DNA from 3 places in the Nonomuraea sp. NPDC050404 genome. Region 1 is predicted to be linked to each of the others. Evidence: riboswitches for the same ligand, from Rfam matches in the RefSeq annotation. Region 1 holds a riboswitch; each other region holds the start of a gene.
What was found. A riboswitch is a leader RNA that binds a small molecule or an ion and turns the genes downstream of it on or off. The one in region 1 is predicted to bind cobalamin.
Positions count from the first base shown of each region.

Region 2: it holds a riboswitch for cobalamin, as region 1 does, so the genes downstream of both, AB0I81_RS33080 (iron ABC transporter permease) here and cobN (cobaltochelatase subunit CobN) in region 1, are expected to answer to the same signal.
Region 3: it holds a riboswitch for cobalamin, as region 1 does, so the genes downstream of both, AB0I81_RS00145 (hypothetical protein) here and cobN (cobaltochelatase subunit CobN) in region 1, are expected to answer to the same signal.

Region 1 is NZ_JBFAKB010000020.1:97,756-104,215, reverse strand. It holds gene AB0I81_RS42720 (cobalt-precorrin-6A reductase) at 1-132, shown strand, start outside; gene cobJ (precorrin-3B C(17)-methyltransferase) at 120-1,601, opposite strand; gene AB0I81_RS42710 (precorrin-8X methylmutase) at 1,607-2,227, opposite strand; gene cobG (precorrin-3B synthase) at 2,363-3,616, opposite strand; cobalamin riboswitch at 3,655-3,812, shown strand; gene cobN (cobaltochelatase subunit CobN) at 3,983-6,460, shown strand, end outside.
Region 2 is NZ_JBFAKB010000013.1:51,562-58,021, forward strand. It holds gene AB0I81_RS33060 (histidine kinase) at 1-450, shown strand, start outside; gene AB0I81_RS33065 (response regulator transcription factor) at 464-1,120, shown strand; gene AB0I81_RS33070 (hypothetical protein) at 1,133-1,624, opposite strand; partial or broken gene AB0I81_RS33075 (ABC transporter permease) at 1,823-2,095, opposite strand; cobalamin riboswitch at 2,145-2,311, shown strand; gene AB0I81_RS33080 (iron ABC transporter permease) at 2,351-3,409, shown strand; gene AB0I81_RS33085 (ABC transporter ATP-binding protein) at 3,430-4,209, shown strand; gene AB0I81_RS33090 (ABC transporter substrate-binding protein) at 4,293-5,291, shown strand; gene AB0I81_RS33095 (hypothetical protein) at 5,538-5,864, shown strand; gene AB0I81_RS33100 (GTP-binding protein) at 5,972-6,460, opposite strand, start outside.
Region 3 is NZ_JBFAKB010000001.1:29,783-36,242, forward strand. It holds gene AB0I81_RS00145 (hypothetical protein) at 1-2,051, opposite strand, end outside; adenosylcobalamin (AdoCbl) riboswitch at 2,153-2,295, opposite strand; gene AB0I81_RS00150 ((2Fe-2S)-binding protein) at 2,420-2,596, opposite strand; cobalamin riboswitch at 2,677-2,797, opposite strand; cobalamin riboswitch at 2,866-3,076, shown strand; gene metE (5-methyltetrahydropteroyltriglutamate--homocysteine S-methyltransferase) at 3,212-5,512, shown strand; gene AB0I81_RS00160 (hypothetical protein) at 5,804-5,929, opposite strand; gene AB0I81_RS00165 (hypothetical protein) at 6,028-6,348, opposite strand; gene AB0I81_RS00170 (hypothetical protein) at 6,358-6,460, opposite strand, start outside.

The sequences.
Region 1 (6,460 bases):
ACCGCCGCCAAACTCGTCGCCGCCCGCGAGCTCGGCCTACCGGTGATCATGGTGAACCGGCCGCCGCTCCCACCCGGCGCCCATCTGGTGGACGCGGTGGAGGCGGCGGTGGCCTGGGTTCATGATGGGTAACGGCGCGGGGTGAAGACCAGGCCGCGATCGGTGACCCGGGTGGCCGAGGAGCCGACGATCAGCAGGCAGCGCATGTCCACCTGCCCCGGGTCCAGCTCGTCGAGCGTCGTGACGGTGACGCTCTCCTGCTCGCCGCCGACGTCCCGGCCGATCACCACGGGCGTGCCGGGCTCACGGTGTTCGAGCAGCAGGTCGCGGGCCGCGCCGAGCTGCCACGTACGGCTGCGCGAGGCCGGATTGTAGATCGCCAGCACCAGATCCGCCCCGGCCGCCGCCGCGAGCCGGCCGGCCACCACCTCCCACGGCTTGAGCAGGTCGGACAGCGAGATCACGCAGTAGTCGTGACCCAGCGGCGCGCCCACCCGGCTCGCCACCGCCTGCGCCGCCGTCAGCCCAGGCACGACGCGCACCGGCACGCCAGGGAAGTCGGCCGCCGCCTCCATCACCGCGCTGGCCATCGCGAACACGCCCGGATCCCCGGACGACACCACCGCCACCCGCGCGCCGTCGCGGGCCAGTTCCAGCGCGTGCCGGGCGCGTTCCCCCTCGACCCGGTTGTCGGTACGGTGGCGGCGCTGGCGCGGGTTCGGCGCCACCCGGTCCACGTACGGGCCGTACCCGACGAGGTCGGTGGCGGCGGCCAGCGCCTCCTGGGCCTCGGGCGTCAGCCACGGCCGCCCCGCCGGCCCGAGCCCCACCACGGCGACCTCGCCCCGCGGCTCCGTCTCGGGGGCCGGAGGCACGAACGTGCGCTCGGCCGGGCTGGTGAGCAGGGCCAGCGAGAAGTACGGCACGCCGTCGGCGTCCACGTCCTTGAGCGGCGCGACCCGTTCCGTGCCCATGGTGGCGCGCTCGACGTACCAGGCGTCGTCCAGCCGCCCGGCCTCGGCGAGCGCGTCGCGTACCTTCTCGAACGTCCTGCCCAGCTTCAGCACCGCCGCCGAGTCGGTGCCGCGCAGCCGGTCGGCGAGCACGTCGGCGGGCAGCGTGCCGGGCAGCACGGTCAGCACCTCCTCCCGCTCCACCAGCGGACGGCCGAGCACGGCCGAGGCGGCGCTGACCGAGGTGACGCCGGGCACCACCTCGGTCGGGTAGCGGTGGGCGAGCCGCTTGTGCATGTGCATGTACGACCCGTAGAACAGCGGGTCGCCCTCGGCCAGCACCACCACGGTCCTGCCCGCGTCCAGGTGCACGGCCAGCCGCTGCGCGCAGTCGGCGTAGAAGTCGTCGAGCGCGCCCTGGTAGCCGCCGGGGTGGTCGGTGGTCTCCGTGGTCAGCGGGTACAGCAGCAACTCCTCGATCTGCCCCTCCCGCATGTACGGCAGCGCGATCGAACGCGCGATGCTGCGGCCGTGCCTGGCGGCGTGGTACGCGATCACGTCGGCCTCGCCGATCAGTCTGGCGGTCTTGACCGTGACCAGCTCGGGGTCACCGGGACCGAGGCCGACCCCGTACAGGCGTCCCTTCATCGTCCTCACTCCCTCTCGCTCGCGATGGCGTTGACCGCCGCCGCCGTCATCGCACTGCCGCCGCGACGGCCGTGCACCACCAGGTGTTCCAGATCGCTGTCCGCCAGCGCCCGCTTCGACTCGGCCGCGCCGATGAACCCCACCGGGATGCCGAGCACCGCCGCCGGCCTGCCCGCCCCCTCTTCGACCAGCTCCAGCAGCCGGAACAGCGCGGTCGGCGCGTTGCCGATCGCCACCACCGCGCCGTCGAGGCGGTCGCGCCACAACTCCATGGCCGCGGCGCTGCGGGTGGTGCCCAGGCGTTCGGCCAGTTCGGGTACGCGCGGGTCGTTCAGCGTGCACAACACCTCGTTGGCGGCGGGCAGCCTGCTCCTGGTCACGCCGGAGGCCACCATCATGGCGTCGCACAACACGGGCGCGCCCTTCCCGAGAGCCTCACGAGCCCGTACGACCACGCCGGGTGACCAGGCCAGGTCGGTGACCAGGTCGGTCATGCCACAGGAGTGGATCATCCGCACCGCGACCTGGGCCACGTCGGGCGGCAGGCCCGTGAGGTCGGTCTCGGCGCGGATGGTCGCGAACGAGCGCCGGTAGATCTCGGCGCCGTCGCGGATGTAGTCGGTCACTGGTGCCCTTCTCGTTGGCCGCGGCTCTCGTCGGCCGCCGCCGATGGCGGTTGTCATCGGGGTTCTCGCCGGTGGCTGTTCTCGGTCGCCGGCGTCATCGGGTTTCCCGCCGGTGGCTGTCCTCGGCTGCTGGTGTCATGGGGTTTCCTGCCGGTAGCCGTCGCCGGTGGCGATCATCTGGACGACCTGGCCGCGTGGCAGGCCGCAACGCCGTTCGCAACCGGCCCAGTGGACGGGTGTCCCGGGGGCCCGGTCCTGGTCCTCGACCCAGCGGCGCGCGTCGGCCCGCACGTCCGCCAGCGCCTTCGCACAACCTGGGCTTCCGGTGCAGGACGTGACCCCGGCCCAGGGGGAGTCGGGGTCGGTGATGAGGCCGGCGTCGGTGAGCGTGCGTTCCGCGCGGTCCGCGTCGGCGGGCGACAGGTCCAGCACCACCGCCGTCCGCCACGGGGTGAGCCGCACGACGGGACCGCAGCCGGCGAGGGCCCGCGCCTGACCGGGGGACAACCTGCCCAGCGGCACCAGCACCTCCAGCGCCACCCGCCCGTCCTGCTGCACCACCCGCCCGGCACGCGGCCGGGCCGGGCCGCTCACCCGCCCGCCCGAGCCGGCCCCGGTAGCCGCGCCGATGCCCAGGCGGGCGGTGATGCGGGCGGGGCCGTTGTCGAGCTCGTGGATGCGCCAGGCCGCGGCCTCGCCGTCGGGCGCGTCGGCGTGGCGCTCGTCGAGGAACGCCTCGGCGGCTGCCAGCATCAGCGCGACCGCCGCGTCCGCCCGCGTGACGAGCCCGGTGTCCTCCCCGGCCAGGAGCAACCGTCCCTGCCCAGCCGGGGAGGAGAGGTCCGCAGTACCGGCCGTGGAGGCGACACCCACAGCGCCGGCCGGGGAGGCGAGGTCCGCAGCGCCGGCCGCGAAGGTGACGTCCGCGCCGAGGGGGGTCGTGTCCCCCGTGCCGTCGTCCAGGGCGAACAGGAAGCGTCCCGGCAACTCGGCCAGCCGAGGGCGCGAGCACAGCCCCGCGTCGAGCGCCTCCACGAGCGGCTGCACGTCCAGCGTGCCCCCGGCCTCGCGCCCGCTCAGTGGCGAGGCGACGATGTTACGCACCCGTTCGTGGGCGGCCGACGGCAGCAGCCCGGCGGCGGCCATCCGGGTGGCGAAGGCGGCGGGCGAGCGCAGCCCCCGCACCTGTACGTTGGCCCGCGAGGTCAACTCGATCACCCCGGAACCGAGCGAATCCGCGCAGGCCGCGAGCTCGCGGAGCTGGGAGGTGGTCACCGCGCCGCCCGGAAGCCGGATCCGCGCCAGGGCGCCGTCGGCGGCCTCGTGCACCTGCAGCGCGCCCGGACAGGCGTCGGGACGCACGCGTACGGAAAGGTCACCTTTGGCCACGAAGAGGATGGTAACGCCAGTTTTGCGGAGGCCGCTCTTGCCGTAGTCTCCTGGTAGACGATGGCTGAGTGAGGAAGCCGGTGCGAAACCGGCGCGGTCCCGCCACTGTGACCGGGGAGCGAACCCCACCGCAGGCCACTGCCCGGCAACGGGTGGGAAGGCCGGGGTGAGCGCTGATCCGGGAGCCAGGAGACTCCTGCCGTCGCGTCACCCGCGACCGGGGCGAGGACCCCGAGGGAGGAATGCGCCTTGCCTGGCGACAGCCACACCGTTCCGCTGCCCTCCGACGAGAGCACGGGCTCCGATGAGAGCTCACGCTCCGACGAGAGCCTGCGCCCCGGCGAGAGCTCACGCTCCGACGAGAGCCTGCGCTCCGGCGAGGGTTCGGACGGGCGTACCGTTCTGCTGCTTTCGACGTCCGACACCGACCTGCTGAGCGCTCGCGCGAGCGCACCCGGATACCGGCTGGGCAACCCCGCCAGGCTGGGCCCGGAGGACCTGCCCGCGCTGCTCGAAGGCGTCGACCTGGTCGTCGTGCGCCTGCTCGGCGGCCGTCGCGCCTGGGAGGAGGGGCTCGACGCGCTGCTGGCCGGCCCGCGCCCGGTCGTGGTGCTGGGCGGGGAGCAGGCGCCGGACGCCGAGCTGATGGAGCTGTCCACGGTCAGTTCGGGCGTCTGCGCGCAGGCCCACGCCTACCTGGCGCACGGCGGGCCCGCCAACCTGACCGAGTTGCACGCCTTCCTGTCCGACACCGTGCTGCTGACCGGGCACGGGTTCGCGCCGCCCGTACAGGCTCCGTCGTGGGGGCCGCTGGAGCGGGAGGCCAGGTCCGGCGGCGGGCCGGTGGTGGGCGTCCTGTACTACCGCGCACATCACATGGCGGGCAACACCGCGTTCGTCGAGGCGCTCTGCACGGCCGTCGAGGACGCGGGCGGCCGGGCGCTGCCGATCTTCTGCTCGTCGCTGCGCACCGCCGAGCCCGAACTGCTCGACGCACTGCGTGCCGCCGACGCGCTGGTGGTGACGGTGCTGGCGGCCGGGGGCGCGCGCCCCGCCACCGCCGGCGCGGGCGGCGACGACGAGGCGTGGGACGTGGGCGCGCTGGCCGCGCTCGACGTGCCCATCCTGCAAGGGCTCTGCCTGACCACCAGCAGGCAGGCGTGGGAGGAGAACGACGACGGCCTGTCGCCGCTGGACGCCGCCTCCCAGGTGGCCATCCCCGAGTTCGACGGGCGCATCATCACGGTGCCGTTCTCGTTCAAGGAGATCGACGAGGACGGGCTGACCGTCTACGCCGCCGACCCCGAGCGGGCGGCCCGGGTGGCGGGCATCGCGGTACGGCACGGCCTGCTGCGCCACGTCCCGCCCGCCGAGCGGCGCCTGGTCGTGATGTTGTCGGCGTACCCGACCAAGCACTCCCGCATCGGCAACGCCGTCGGCCTGGACACCCCCGTCAGCACCGTACGGCTGCTGGCCAGGCTCGCCGAGGCCGGCTACGACCTGGGCGACGGCTTCCCCGGCGTGGCCGGGCAGGACGGCGACGCGCTCATCCACGCGCTGATCGCCGCCGGCGGCCAGGACCAGGACTGGCTGACCGAGGAGCACCTGGCGGGCAATCCGGTACGGATCTCCGCCGCCTCCTACGAGAGCTGGTACCGGACGCTGCCGGAGGACCTGCGCGCCGGGATGGAGCGGCACTGGGGGCCGCCGCCCGGCGAGCTGTTCGTGCACGAGGGCGACATCGTGCTGGCCGCGCTGCGCGCCGGGAACGTGGTCGTGATGGTGCAGCCGCCGCGCGGCTTCGGCGAGAACCCGATCGCCATCTACCACGACCCCGACCTGCCGCCCAGCCACCACTACCTGGCCGCCTACCGCTGGTTGTCGGCCGAGTTCGGCGCGCACGCGATGGTGCACGTCGGCAAGCACGGCAACCTGGAGTGGCTGCCGGGCAAGGCGGCGGGCATGTCGGCCGCGTGCGCCACCGACGCGGCGATCGGCGACCTGCCGCTGGTCTACCCGTTCCTGGTCAACGACCCGGGGGAGGGTACGCAGGCCAAGCGGCGGGCGCACGCCGTGCTGGTGGACCACATGGTGCCGCCGATGGCCCGCGCCGAGACGTACGGCGACATCGCCCGGCTGGAACAACTCCTCGACGAGCACGCCACGATCGCCGCCATGGACCCGGCCAAGCTGCCCGCCATCCGCGCGCAGATCTGGACGCTGATCCAGGCCGCCCGGCTCGACCACGACCTGGGGCTGGCCGACCGGCCGCACGACAGCGAGTTCGACGACTTCATCCTGCACGTGGACGGCTGGTTGTGCGAGGTGAAGGACGCGCAGATCCGCGACGGGCTGCATGTCCTCGGGCAGGCGCCGTCCGGGCAGGTGCGGGTGGACCTCGTGCTGGCCATGTTGCGGGCCCGGCAGTTGTGGGCGGGCCGCGAGACGCTGCCCGGCCTGCGCGAGGCCCTCGGCCTGGCCGAGGACGGCACGGCGGGGCTGGGGGAGGTGGACAGGGCCGAGGCGCTGGCCCGCGCTCTGGCGGCGGGCATGGAGGAACGCGACTGGGCGGCGGACGCGGCGGCCGGGGTGGCCAGGGCAGTGCTCGGCGAATCCCACGAGGATCGCGAGGTTCTCAGCGAACCCCGCGAGGATCGCGAGGGGCAGGGGGAACCTCACGACGAGCGGGTGGACCTGGTCACGCGCATCCTCACCTTCGCCGCCACTGAGATGGTGCCGCGCCTGGCCCGTACCACCGACGAACTCGACCACCTCCTGCACGCCCTGGACGGCGGCTTCGTCCCGGCAGGGCCGAGCGGATCGCCCCTGCGCGGCCTGGTCAAC
Region 2 (6,460 bases), on a different contig from region 1:
GGGGAGATCACGCGGTGCCTGCGCGAGATCCGCCAGATCATCGAGGACCTGCGTCCACCGGCCCTCGACGACATGGGCCTGCCCGCCGCGCTGACGCACCTCGCCGCCGGCTTCGGCGCCGACGTACACACCAGTCTGCCCGCCGCGCTGCCCGCGCTCCCGGCCGCGACCGAGGCGGCGGCGTACCGCATCGCCGCCGAGGCCCTGACCAACGCGATACGGCACAGCGGCGCGGACCGCATCGACCTGACCGCCGCGATCGCGGGCCCGTGGCTGGAAGTACGCGTCGCCGACGACGGCGCCGGCCTGCCCGCGGTCCCGGCCCGCGAAGGCGTCGGGCTTCGCTCGATGACCGACCGGGCCGAGGAGATCGGCGGCACCCTGACGCTCGGCCCGGGGCCGGGCGGCGGCACCATCGTCCGCGCCCGCCTGCCCCTGCACCTGCCGTGAGAGGACGCCGCCCATGCCCGATGAGCCGTTGACCGTACTGATCGTCGATGACCACCCGATGTTCCGCCAAGGGCTGCGGCACGTCCTGGACACCGATCCCGGCTTGCGGGTGGCCGGGGAGGCGGGCGATCTGGCCACGGCGTACGAGCTGGTCCGGCAGTTGCGCCCCCAGGTGGTGCTGATGGATCTCTGCCTGCCCGACGGCTCCGGCATCGAGGCCACGCGCCGCCTCACCACCGACGCCGACGCCGCTCCGGCTGTGCTGGTGCTGACGATGTCCGACACCGACGACACGGTCGTGGCGGCCCTGCGCGCCGGAGCGCGCGGCTATCTGGTCAAGGACGCCGGCGCCGAGGACATCCTGCGCGCCGTGCACACGGTCGCCCGTGGTGGCGCGAGCCTGGGCCCGCGTACCGCCGAACGGTTGTCGGCGTTCTTCACGGCGGTGCACTCCGTCCCCTGCCGGGAGGCCTTCCCCACGCTGACCGCCAGGGAGCGGGAGATCCTCGATCTGCTGGCCCGCGGCTTCGACAACCGCCGCATCGCGCGCGCCCTGGTGCTGTCGGAGAAGACGATCCGCAACAACGTCTCCAGACTGCTGGACAAACTCCACGTCCCCAACCGCGCCCAGGCGGCGATCCGGGCGCGCGAGGCCGGCCTGGGCGGGTGAAAGGGCGGCGGCTCAGACGAAGGGCGTACACGCGGTGACGGTACGGCCTCCGTAGCTGAAGTCGGCGCAGCCGCGCGACGGCGGGGTCACCGCCCGGTTGTGCGAGCGCATGTCCTGGTGCCGGACGTTGGAGAAGTTCACCGAGTTGAAGCGGACGCCGTCCTTGCGCTCGACGTAGACGTCGGCCGACCAGGTGGCGGTGCGGCTCTTCTTGAACGACGTCCAGACCCAGAGCTGGGCGTACTCGGTCGCGCCGCAGTCGTAGTCGTTGACGGTGGCGGCGCGTACCCCGTCGGCGTACAGCGACTTGGCGCCGACTTTGACGCAGCCGCGCCGAGCCTGCTCCTCGGCCGCCTGCTCCTCGGCCGCCTGCTCCTCGGCCGCCTGTGACGCGGTGGCCTGTGACGCGGTGGCCTGTGAGGCGGTGCTGATCAGGCCGCCGGCCAGCATGGCGACGGCGACGGTGAACGCGGCAGCGGTGCGGCTGACGGGTGATGCGGACATGGTGATCTCCTCGGTGTCGATGGCGCGGGGCCGGTGTCCGGTCCCGCTGGACACGTCCCACTGTCAGCCGCACGCCGTCCCGGGCGGCAGGGCAGAAAGGCCCGGCCCTGTCCCGGCTCCTCCCGGGACAACGAGGCGCAGTCGATTGACCCCATCGAAGGAGGGCATAGCGGTCTCAGGATGGTCGGTCCGGGCAGGTCAGACGGTCCGCAGTGCCTCGGTGGGTCGCATGCGGGCCGCGCGCATGGCGGGAAGCAGCCCGGCGATGGCGCCGATGGCGATGGCCGCGCCCAGCCCGCCCGCCCAGGCCGGCGGCGGCACCACCGTGGCCCAGCCCTTGATATGGGCATAGATCGTGGTGGCCAGAACCCCCAAGGCCGTCCCGGCGGCACCGCCGAGCGTGGCCGGCAGGATCGCCTCCGACAGGAACTGCAGGCGGATGTCCCCTCTGGTCGCGCCGAGGGATCGCCGCCCGCCGAATTCACATCCCCCTGCGCGTGAGCAGCTTTGTCGCCTCTGTTATAACTTGTGCCGAGTCAGGCACGGGAATCCGGTGCGAATCCGGAGCTGTCGCGCAGCGGTGAGGGTGACTGGCGAGGTAGGAGACCACTGGGCCGCCAGGCCTGGGAAGGGACCTCGTCGGAGTGAACCCGAGTCCGAAAACCTCCTGACTCGCATGTCGCCGTACCGGCTTCGCGATTGAGCCGCAGACGAAAGCAGTCGGGTATGCCACGTCTTCCCACGACCCCGGACGGTCGTGTGCCTTTCGCCGCTCTGCTCGTGACCCTCGTCCTCGCCACCGCGGCCAGCGCCGTCGTCTCTCTCGCCTTCGGATCGGAGCCGTTGCGGCTGGGTGGCGTCCTCGACGTGCTGGGGACCCGGCTGACCGGCTCGCCGGCCCCGGACCGGATCTACGACACGATCGTGTGGGATCTGCGTGGACCCCGGGTACTGATGGCACTGATCGTCGGCGCGGGGCTGGCGCTGGCCGGCGCCTGCATGCAGACGCTCGTGCGCAACTCCCTGGCCGACCCCTATCTCCTGGGCGTCTCGGCGGGCGCCGGTGTCGGGGCGACGGCGGTGATCGTGCTGGGGGTGCTCGGCGGCCTGGGCGTCTGGGCCCTGTCCTTGGGGGCGCTGGCGGGGGCGTTGCTGGCCGCGGTGCTGGTGTTCGGGGTGTCGGCGGCGCAGGGCGGGCTGACCCCGCTGCGACTGGTCCTCACCGGGGTGGTGATGTCGGCGGCGTTCTCCTCGCTCTCCAGTTTCCTGGTGTTCTTCACCGACGACCCGAACGCGACCCAGTCGGTGCTGTTCTGGCTGCTGGGCAGCCTGTCGGGGGCGGCGTGGCCGCAGATCATGCCACCGCTGCTCGTGGTCGTCGCGTCGGGCGCGGTCGCGATGGGCGTCCATGCCTGGCTGGATGCCCTCGGCGCCGGGGCGGACGTGGCGGCGGGGCTGGGTGTGCCGGTGCGGGGCCTGCGGATCGGGTTGTTCGCGTTGACGTCCGTCCTGGTCGGCGTCCTGGTCGCGGTGTCCGGGGGGATCGGTTTCGTGGGCCTGGTCGTCCCGCATCTGGCCAGGCTGCTGGTGGGTGCCCGGCATCGGGTCGTGCTGCCGGTGGCGGCGCTCGGCGGCGCGTTGTTCATGGTGTGGGTGGATGTGGTGGCGCGGGTGCTCGTCCGTCCGCAGGAGATCCCCCTCGGCGTGGTGACCGGGCTGGTCGGAGCTCCGATCTTCCTCGTCCTGCTCGGCCGCCGCCATTACACCTTCACCGGCGGCCGGTGATGCGGCTGCGGTGCCGCGGCGTGCGGTGTGAGGTCGCGGGGCGCACCATCCTGTCGGATGTCGATCTCGACGTGGCGTACGGGCGGATGCTCGCGATCGTCGGAGTGAACGGCAGCGGCAAGACGACGTTGATCAGAGCGTTGACCGGCCTGAGCCGGCCGGCGGCCGGCCAGGTCACGATCGGCGGACAGAACGTCGCCGACCTGCGTGCCCGGCGGCGGGCCGCGCTCATCGCGTACGTCGCCCAGGAGGAAACCCCTTCCGAGGACCTGCTGGTGGGCGAGATGGTGGCGCTGGGCAGGATTCCGCACCGCCCGCCCTGGGCGCTGGGCGGGCGGTCCGAGCGCCGGATCGTGCTGGACGCGCTGGCCGCCGTCGGTCTCGCCGAGGTCGTCGACCGGCGGTGCGGCCGGCTCTCGGGGGGCGAGCGGCGCAGGGTCATGCTCGCGCGTGCCCTGGCCCAGCGATCGGAGCTGCTGGTCCTCGACGAGCCGACCAACCACCTCGACATCCGCCACCAGGTCCAGCTGCTGCGGACCGTACGCCGCCTCGGCAGGACCGTGGTGGCCGCCGTCCACGACCTGTCCTTGGCCGCCACCTGCTTCGACGAGGTCGCGGTGCTGCACGCGGGCACCGTGCTGACCGTGGACACGCCTTGGCGCGCGCTCACGCCCGACGTGGTGCGGAAGGTCTACGGCGTCCCTGCCGCGCATGTCACCGACCCGGCCACCGGACGGACGCATCTCGTCCTCGGGGACGGCTTCGATCCGGATGACCCCACCAGGAAGGCATCACCATGACGCAGAATCCCGCTGAATCCGTTCGTCACCGGCCACGGCCCGCCATGAGCCCGCTCTCCGCCCGTATGTGCAGAATTCTCGCCATGCCCGCCGTTCTCGCGCTCATGGCGACCGGCTGTGCCGGCGGCGGCCAGGCAGCCGGCACCGCGACCGGCAAGGCGGCCGCCTCCACCGTGACCGTCGCGTCCTGCGGCAAGGACGTGCGGTTCCCCGCCGGTGGGCAGCGGGTCTACGTGGACGCCTGGCGTGGACTGCTGTCGATGACGCTGGCGATCGGCGCTCAGGACCGCATCGCCGGGTACGGCACCTACGACGGTGACCAGCGGCTGCTGCGTGCCGTCCACGGAGACGCGGTGATCGACGGTCTTCCTCGGGCGCGCAAGGGCGACGCGACGGTCGAAGCCGTGGTCGCGTCGGGCGCGAACGTCATGGTCACGGCGGCCGGTCAGGTGGCCGACGCGGCGTCGAACCGGCAGATCGCCGTGTACGCCTCGGCCGACACCTGCCCGGCACTCGTTGACGGAGGCACCGCGTCCAGCTGGGACACCCTGTACGGCGACCTGAGCAACCTGGGCAAGATCACCGATCATCGGCAGGACGCCGACACGGCGATCAACGCCATCAAGAAGCGGCTCGCCGCCCTCGAAGCGGCACCCCAGGCGGCCACGCCTCCCACGGTCTTCCTCTTCGACCGCGGCGACAAGAACGTCTACTCCAGCGGGTCGGCGGGCCCGGTGGACCGGATCATCTCCGCCGCGGGGGGCCGCAACGCGCTCCGCACTCTGAAGACGTCTTGGACGAGCGTGTCGTGGGAGAAACTCGTTTCCTCTCGGCCCGACTTCATCGCGTTCTCGGACTACCCGGGACAGACGGTGGCCCAGAAGATCCAGGTGCTGAAGAGCAACCCGGCGACCAAGGACCTGCCCGCGGTCAAGGAGGGACGCTTCCTCAGCCTCCCCGTGGTGACCTGGGTGAGCAGCCCGCTGAACGCCGACGCGGCCGAGCATCTCCGCAAGTCGCTGGAGAAGTGGAAGCTGGTTCCCGCGAGCGACCTCGAACCGGCACATGCTCTGGAGCCCTGAGCCGCAGGACAGCCTGGCGAGCCAGGTTGTGCACAGCAGGTCGCGGGCCACCCGTTCCCGTGCTGCTCCTGGCGGGCGTCGCCTGATATGCGCGCGTTCCCGCGACTGGCGCTAGTGTCGAGATCAGGTTCTCGCGAGAGTTGTCGCTCGCGGTCTTGCGTCATGTGTGAAGTCGGAGGTGATCACGGTGCACCCGGTGTAGCGACGGCCCCAGCCCGGGGCGTCACGGAGCCGAAAGGTGACCGTATGAGCAAGACCGACAAGACCCGGCCCTGGTGGGTGCGGATGGCCGACGCGCCACTGACAACCTGCGTGCCCGTACATGATCATCGTTTCGAGCCGTGCACCCTGCCGGACGAGATCACCATCGACAGCGCGAACTGGCGCCGGAGCGGCTGTTACTGGGGCCTGCCCGGTTACCACGTGCTCGTCCGCAAATCCAAGGGTGGGCACCGGGAGTGGACCTACATGTGCCGCGAGGAGCGCCGCCGCAGCCGTCGTCGGGCGCGCCGTGAGCTGCGCGCCTATGACCTCACCGACCAGCGCGGAGCCTTCGTCGCCCACCTGGATTGATCCTGCGACCTTGTTTCGTGGGTGCCCGCGATCCCTCGGGCACCCACGAACGTCCTCTGCCATGCGCCCGCTCCGGGGCGCGGTGAACAGTCCTTGCCGATTCGTGTTTATACGACCTCGTCGACATCGAGGATCAGGGCGAACGGATTGTCGTACGCGCTCCAGACGTCCGAACCGGCCACCGCTTCCTCCCGGGTGAGCAGGCACGAGTCGAGCAGGTCATGGATGCGTTCGCGATCGAGGTCGGGACCGACGAAGGCAAGGTGCTGAACGCGGTCACCCATGATCGGATTCCAGTCGAGGGCGGCGGCAGCGCGTCGAGCCGGCGAGACCGCGTCCCAGGCCGCGGCCGGCGACGCCGCCAGCCACCGCCCCGCATCCCACACCGAGATCTCCCCCGCCACCCCGTCCCAGCCGAGCAGCCGCTCATGACGGCTGGCCAGCCAGAACCGGCCCCGGCTGCGCACCGACCAGGCCGCCAACAGCTCCGCGGCGTGGAACAGGCGCAGCGGATGCAAGGGGCGTAGCCGATGCCAGACGACCGTGGTCACCTCGCCGGTACGGCACTCGCACGGCAGCCGGGCCGTGGCGGGATC
Region 3 (6,460 bases), on a different contig from region 1:
GTGATCGCGAGGACGGCCCACGCCTGCCTGCGGACCAGGCCGTCCCCATCGCCATAGACGCCACGGTCGACGAACCGGCCCTGCGCCGTCCTGAGCTGGGCAAGGCTGGCCTTGAGCCGATCGGCGGTCGTCGCGAGGCCGGCGGGCGCGGCCGGCTCGGTCTGGAGGAACCGGGCGATGATCTGCAGTTTCGCCAGCGGCTCGGCATAGGCCGCGGGCCCCTGCTCATACGGCGCGCCGTAGGCGTAGGCCTGGATCGAATCCGGCTGGAGCAGGAACAACGACGCCCGGGTGACGGCCTCCGGCTGCTCGCCCAAGGCGCGTAACGCGAGCACGAGGTCCGCGCTCGCGTCGTAGTCGACGTACGTCTCGCCGTCCTTGGTGACCTCGACGTGGTCGCCGTCCACGAGCCGACCGGCCAGGTAGGCGCCCAACCGTCCGGCCGGGCCGGCGGTGGCGGGCACGGACTGGCCCTGCGGCGGCATCGAAGGGCCGGAGTCCGTGCCGGGCAGCGTCGTGTCGCCGCTCGGGTCGTCGCCGGCCGCCGGACCGGAATCCGGTCTTCGCGGTGTCGGAGCGGACCGCGGTTTCGGTCTGGGAGTCGTCCTGCTCGTCGCCCTGGGCCTGGCGACCGGCTTCGCCGAAGTTTTCCGGGTGGGTGTCGCGTTCGGCCGGGACGTTGCTGTCGCGGTCGCTGTCGCTGTCGCGGTCGTGGTCGTGGTGATCGTGGTGGTCGTCGAATACGTGGTCGTTGAGGTGACGGTGGTCGTCACTGTCGGGTTTGGGGATGGGCTCGCCGTGGGGTTGTCAGTCGGGCTCACCGTGGGGGTGACCGTAGGGGAAGGGCTGGTTCCCGGGTCTTCGCCCGGAGGTGGGACCCTGCCCTGCGAAAGGTCGTGGAAGCCGATCCGGGCGAGTCCGAGCGTGGCCTGGGCACCCGCCCGGATCCACGTGTCGAGCCCGACGATGCCACCGGTCCTCGCGGCCTGGTACTCCTCCGGCGTGTAGGCGATCGCGCCGATCTGGTCGCCGAGTGCGCTGTCCCCGTCCGCCGTGGCCGTCGCCTGGGCGGACTCAAGGTAAGCGGTACCGCGTTGCACCGCGTCGTCGGCGCCGCCCGCATCCACGAGCGCCTGCACGATGAGTCCGGTGCTGTTGGTGTTGGGCGCCTCCGTGCTGACGCCGCCTCCCCATCCGCCTCCGGGCTTCTGGTTCGCCTTCAACCAGGACACGGCCGCGTCGATCGGCCCATCCAGCCCGGTCGCACCCGCGTGCCGCGCGGCCAGCAGCGCCGACAGGGCCATGCCCGTGGCGTCGCCGTCCGGCGCGGACTGGCCGAACGGCTTGCCCTCGTCACACGTCGAGACCTTGGTGCCGTTCGACGTGACATGGTCGCCGGTCTCATCGGTCGGGATATAGCCGAAGAAGATCCGGAAGTAGCCTTCCGAGCACTGCTGCCCTATCAGTGTGTCGATGGCCGGCCTGTCGTTCTCGCCGACGCCCGCCAGCCCGATCACGCCGAGGGCCTGCCCGAACACGTTGGCGTTGTTCGAGACCGAGTCCGCCAGGTCGGGGTTCTTGGAGTAGTCGCTGACGCGCCCCTTGTCCGGACCCGACCGCATGATCGCGCCCTGGGTCTCCGCGACCATGTCGTGGCCGCCGAAGTTGCGCGGGTCCCGTCCGGCGACCTGGGCGGCCACCAGCACCTTGGCCGTGGCCCCGCCGACGATCACCGCGTCGTAGCCCATGCCGGGCACCAGGCCGTCCCAGGTGAAGTAGTCGCTGGCATGCCGCTCGTCGTCCAGGTACCGGACGATGGGTTCGGCGAGTTCGCCCTCCCCCGCGGCTCGCAGGGCGTACAAGGTGTCGATCATGAGTCCGTGATCGGGTAACGCCCCGCCGAGCGGGTTCTGTAATGTCCCGTCGGCGCCGAGTTGACGGGACAGCCAGCGCGCGCTGTTGCGCGCGGCCTCCGCATCAGCAGCCGAAGCGGCCGTGACAGGGCCGAACACCATCGTTGCCGCCACGATGCCGGCTACAGCGGACAGCACCGCGACAGTCGACCGCCAATGTCCAGGAAAGGTGTGATCCACGCCTCGTCCTTTTGCGCGAACAGCAAGGAGAGGACGATATGGACCCGCCGGCCAACCGTGTCCACCTCTGCTACTCGCGACAGTGGTCTGACATAACTCGTCCGCAGGATGGACCCGACTTGTCACCTTTGGTGACCTACGGTTGCGCGACAGTGCCGGACTTTGACCGGCTTCCTCGCTGCGGACGACAATATTCACTTAGGGTTAAACGGGTTGAATCGTAACAACAAGCCTCGAATCCGACAAGGGGTCATCCGATGTCCGGCAGATTTCGTGATACGTCGGAGCGCGGATAAATGGCGGCATTATTCTTCTGACGGTGTCACTCATAGGGTGTCACCGCGCTCTCCGACGATCCGCGCCCACTGTTCCCGGCGTGCCCGATCGGGAATGAGCGCGCAGTCGCCGCACTTGCCGCCGTCGGGGAGCAGGTAGTAGAGGCAGCAACCGCGCCGCACGAAGAACGGGTGACCCGGCGCGGGTTCGGCGAGTTCGCCGGTCACACGCCACTTCGTCGATCTTCGCCGCTAGCCCACGAGAGCCCGTCAACAGCTCCGGCAGCGGGCGCCACTCCGTCCCGCCCGGCTCGTCACAGTCGGTCGGCGCGTGCTCGCAGTGGCGGGACCGCGCCGGAATCACACCGGCTTCCCCGTTCCGCCGTCGCCTGCATGATGCAGTTGGCCACAGGCAGAGCTGCCCGGTCGCGTGACCGGCGAAACCGGGAGTGTCCCGCCATCCGGACCCGTTGTCGCGTAAGAGGCGTCCGCGCTCTAGGGTGGCCTTTGCAGTCGGTTCGCCCTGTCCGCCAGGCAGGCGCGTCGCAAGAGGGAACCCGGTGGGAATCCGGGACTGCCCCGCAGCGGTGAGTGGGAACGACCGCCGTCACCAGCACTCGGCCCCCAGCGGCCCGGGGAAGCGACGGCCACTAGGAACAAGCAGGGCGCCCACGAGTCCGAAGACCTGCCACTGCCCGCGCGCGACCTCCGCGCGCGGCGACGTCGACGGCCTCGAGGGCGGGCCGGGCGGACCCACGGGCATGTCTTCGTGTCCGCGCTGTGGTCGCGCCTTCGCTCCCGGGAATCCGCCGAGGTCTCTCGTGACTCGCGAAGGAGAGTTCCGTGGCCGATATCTCCGCCACTCCCACCGTGTACGGCTACCCGCGTCAAGGACCGGACCGGGAGCTGAAGAAGGCCGTCGAGGGCTACTGGGCCGGGCGCGTCAGCGCGGCCGAACTGAGCTCGGTGGCCGAGACGCTGCGCCGCGACAACTGGCGCCGCCTGACCGACGCCGGTGTCGCCGAGGTGCCCACCGGCGACTTCTCGCTGTACGACCACATGCTGGACACCACCGTCATGGTCGGCGCCATCCCCGAGCGGCACCGCGCCGCGGTCGCCACCGACGCGCTCGACGGCTACTTCGCCATGGCGCGCGGCACCCAGGACATCGCGCCACTGGAGATGACCAAGTGGTTCGACACCAACTACCACTACCTGGTGCCCGAACTCGGCCCCGACACCACGTTCACCGCCGACCCCGCCAAACAACTCGGCGAACTGCGTGAAGCCTTCACCTTGAACCTGGAGGCGCGCCCCGTCCTGGTCGGCCCGGTCACCTACCTCCTGCTGGCCAAACCCGCGCCAGGTGTCGATCCCGGTTTCGAGCCGCTCAGCCTGCTGGAGCGGCTGCTGCCCGTCTACGCCGAGGTGCTGGCCACGCTCTGGTCCGCCGGAGCCACCTGGGTCCAGCTCGACGAGCCCGCCCTCGTGCAGGACCAGCCGCAGGCCGTACTGGACGCCGCCGCTGCCGCCTACCGGCACCTCGGCGAGCTGACCCAACGGCCCAAGCTCCTCGTCGCCACCTACTTCGACCGGCCGGGCGAGGCCCTGCCGGTGCTGGCCGGCGCGCCCATTGACGGGCTCGGGCTCGACTTCACCGCTACCACGGCAGCGGAGCTGAAAGCCATCGGCGGCCTGCCCGGCAAGCGGCTGATCGCCGGTGTGGTGAACGGCCGCAACATCTGGATCAACGACCTGGCCAGGTCGCTGAGCACGCTCACCGCACTGCGCGACCTCGCCGGCCGGGTGGACGTGGCCGCCTCCTGCTCGCTGCTACACGTCCCCTACGACGCCGAACTCGAGACCGGCCTCAACCCCGAGGTCGCCCGCTGGCTGGCCTTCGCCCGCCAGAAGAGCGCCGAGATCGTCACCCTCGCCCGCGGCCTCGCCGGCGCGGACATCTCGGCCGAGCTGGCGGCCAACCAGGCCGCCCTGCAGGCGCGCGCCACCTCCCCGCTCACCCGTGTCCCGTCGGTACGGGCCCGCGCCGAGGCCGTCACCACTACCGACACCCGCCGCGCCCAGCCCTACGCCGAGCGCGCCGAGGCCCAGCGCGCCCGGCTGGGCCTGCCGCCGGTGCCCACGACCACGATCGGCTCGTTCCCGCAGACCGCGGAGCTGCGCGCGGCCCGCGCCGACCTGCGGGCCGGCCGCATCGACCAGGCCGCCTACGACCAGCGCATGGAGGCGGAGATCCGCACGGTGCTCGCCTTCCAGGAGGAGGCCGGCCTGGACGTGCTGGTGCACGGCGAGCCCGAGCGCAACGACATGGTGCAGTACTTCGCCGAGCAGCTCGACGGCTACGTCGCCACCCAGCAGGGCTGGGTCCAGTCCTACGGCAGCCGGTACGTGCGCCCGCCCATCCTGGCCGGCGACATCTCCCGCCCCGAACCGATGACGCTGCGCTGGACCGGCTATGCCCAGTCGCAGACCAGCCGCCCGGTCAAGGGCATGCTGACCGGCCCGGTCACCATGCTGGCCTGGTCGTTCGTCCGCGACGACCAGCCGCTGGCCGACACCGCCCGCCAGGTCGCCCTCGCCCTGCGCGACGAGGTCGCCGACCTGGAGGCGGCCGGCACGGGCGTGATCCAGGTGGACGAGCCCGCACTGCGCGAGACGCTGCCACTATGCGCCGCCGACCGGCCCGCCTACCTGGCCTGGGCTACGGAGGCGTTCCGGCTGGCCACGGCCGTGGTGCGGCCGGAGACGCAGATCCACACGCACATGTGTTACGCCGAGTTCGGCGAGATCCTGGCCGCCATCGACGACCTCGACGCCGACGTGATCAGCCTGGAGGCGGCCCGCTCACATATGCAGGTCGCCCACGAACTGGCCGAGGCCGGCTACCCGCGCGAGGTCGGGCCGGGCGTCTACGACATCCACTCGCCCCGCGTGCCGAGCGTCGCGGAGGCCACCTCGCTGCTGCGCAAGGGCCTGGACGCGATCCCCGCCGAGCGGCTGTGGGCCAACCCCGACTGCGGCCTGAAGACCCGCGGCTGGCCCGAGGTGCGCGCCTCGCTGGAGAACCTGGTGGCCGCGGCCCGGGAGATCCGCGCCGAGGCCACCGACTTCAAGGCCGGCTGACGCCCCGCCCGCGTCCGGCACCCTTCCCGGGTTCCGGACGCGGGGTCGCTCCATGCGACCGCCGAGCTCATGAGGTGTCAGCTCATGAGGTGTCCCCGGACTCTCCTACGATCCGGCCCGCTGCTCACGGCGTGCCTCATTTCGAGCCCCGCACGTTCTTTGGCCCCCTGCCGCGGACCAGGATGAGGTGGGGAGTGTCGCTGCCTGGGCGGGTGGTGACGTGGGCGTCGACGCCGAAGACGGCGGCGGCCCGGGATTGCCGGCGGTCGGACCGGCGCGCCAACACGTGCATCAGGAGCCCTTCTCGGATGGTTGATCAAGATCTGCCGGTGATGGCCGGGCGGTGAGGAGCCTCGTGCCGAAGGCGGCGATCACGGCGGCCAGCACGGCGAAGCCGGCGGCCGAGGCGAACATCACGACCGTCCCGCTGCCCGCGTCGACGAGCGCCGCCGCGACGAGGTTGCCCAGGGCCGAACCGGCGAAGGTGGCCGTGATGCCCCAGGCGAAGGCCTCGGTCAGGGTTCCCTCGGGCGCGCATCGGCCGGTGAGTTCGCCCGCGCGGCGGCCCGGTCGATCAGCAACCCGGCGTCGGCCAGCGCCGAGACGGCTTCGTGCACCGAGCCGAGCTCGAACTCGCCGAGCTGCGCGGCCACCTTCTCGGCCGTCAACCAGTCGGTGAAGTGTTCCAGCGGCGCCACCGCCTGGGCGTCCACGGCGACCGCGTTGTCGGTCTCGGTGTCGGTGGAACGGCTTTCCAGGTAGTTCTCGGCCGTCAGTTCTCCGTCGTGCCAGTAGATCATCAACGTTTGTGCCCGTCGGTACTCCGGCTGTGTCACGCACGCTCCCTACGGTCCGTTGTCGGTGGTGAGGTGGGTGCGCGCGGCGAGTTTCGCCGCCACGTGCGCCGCCGTGGCCACGCTCGGACACCTCGCCGGCGGAGGCTCCTTC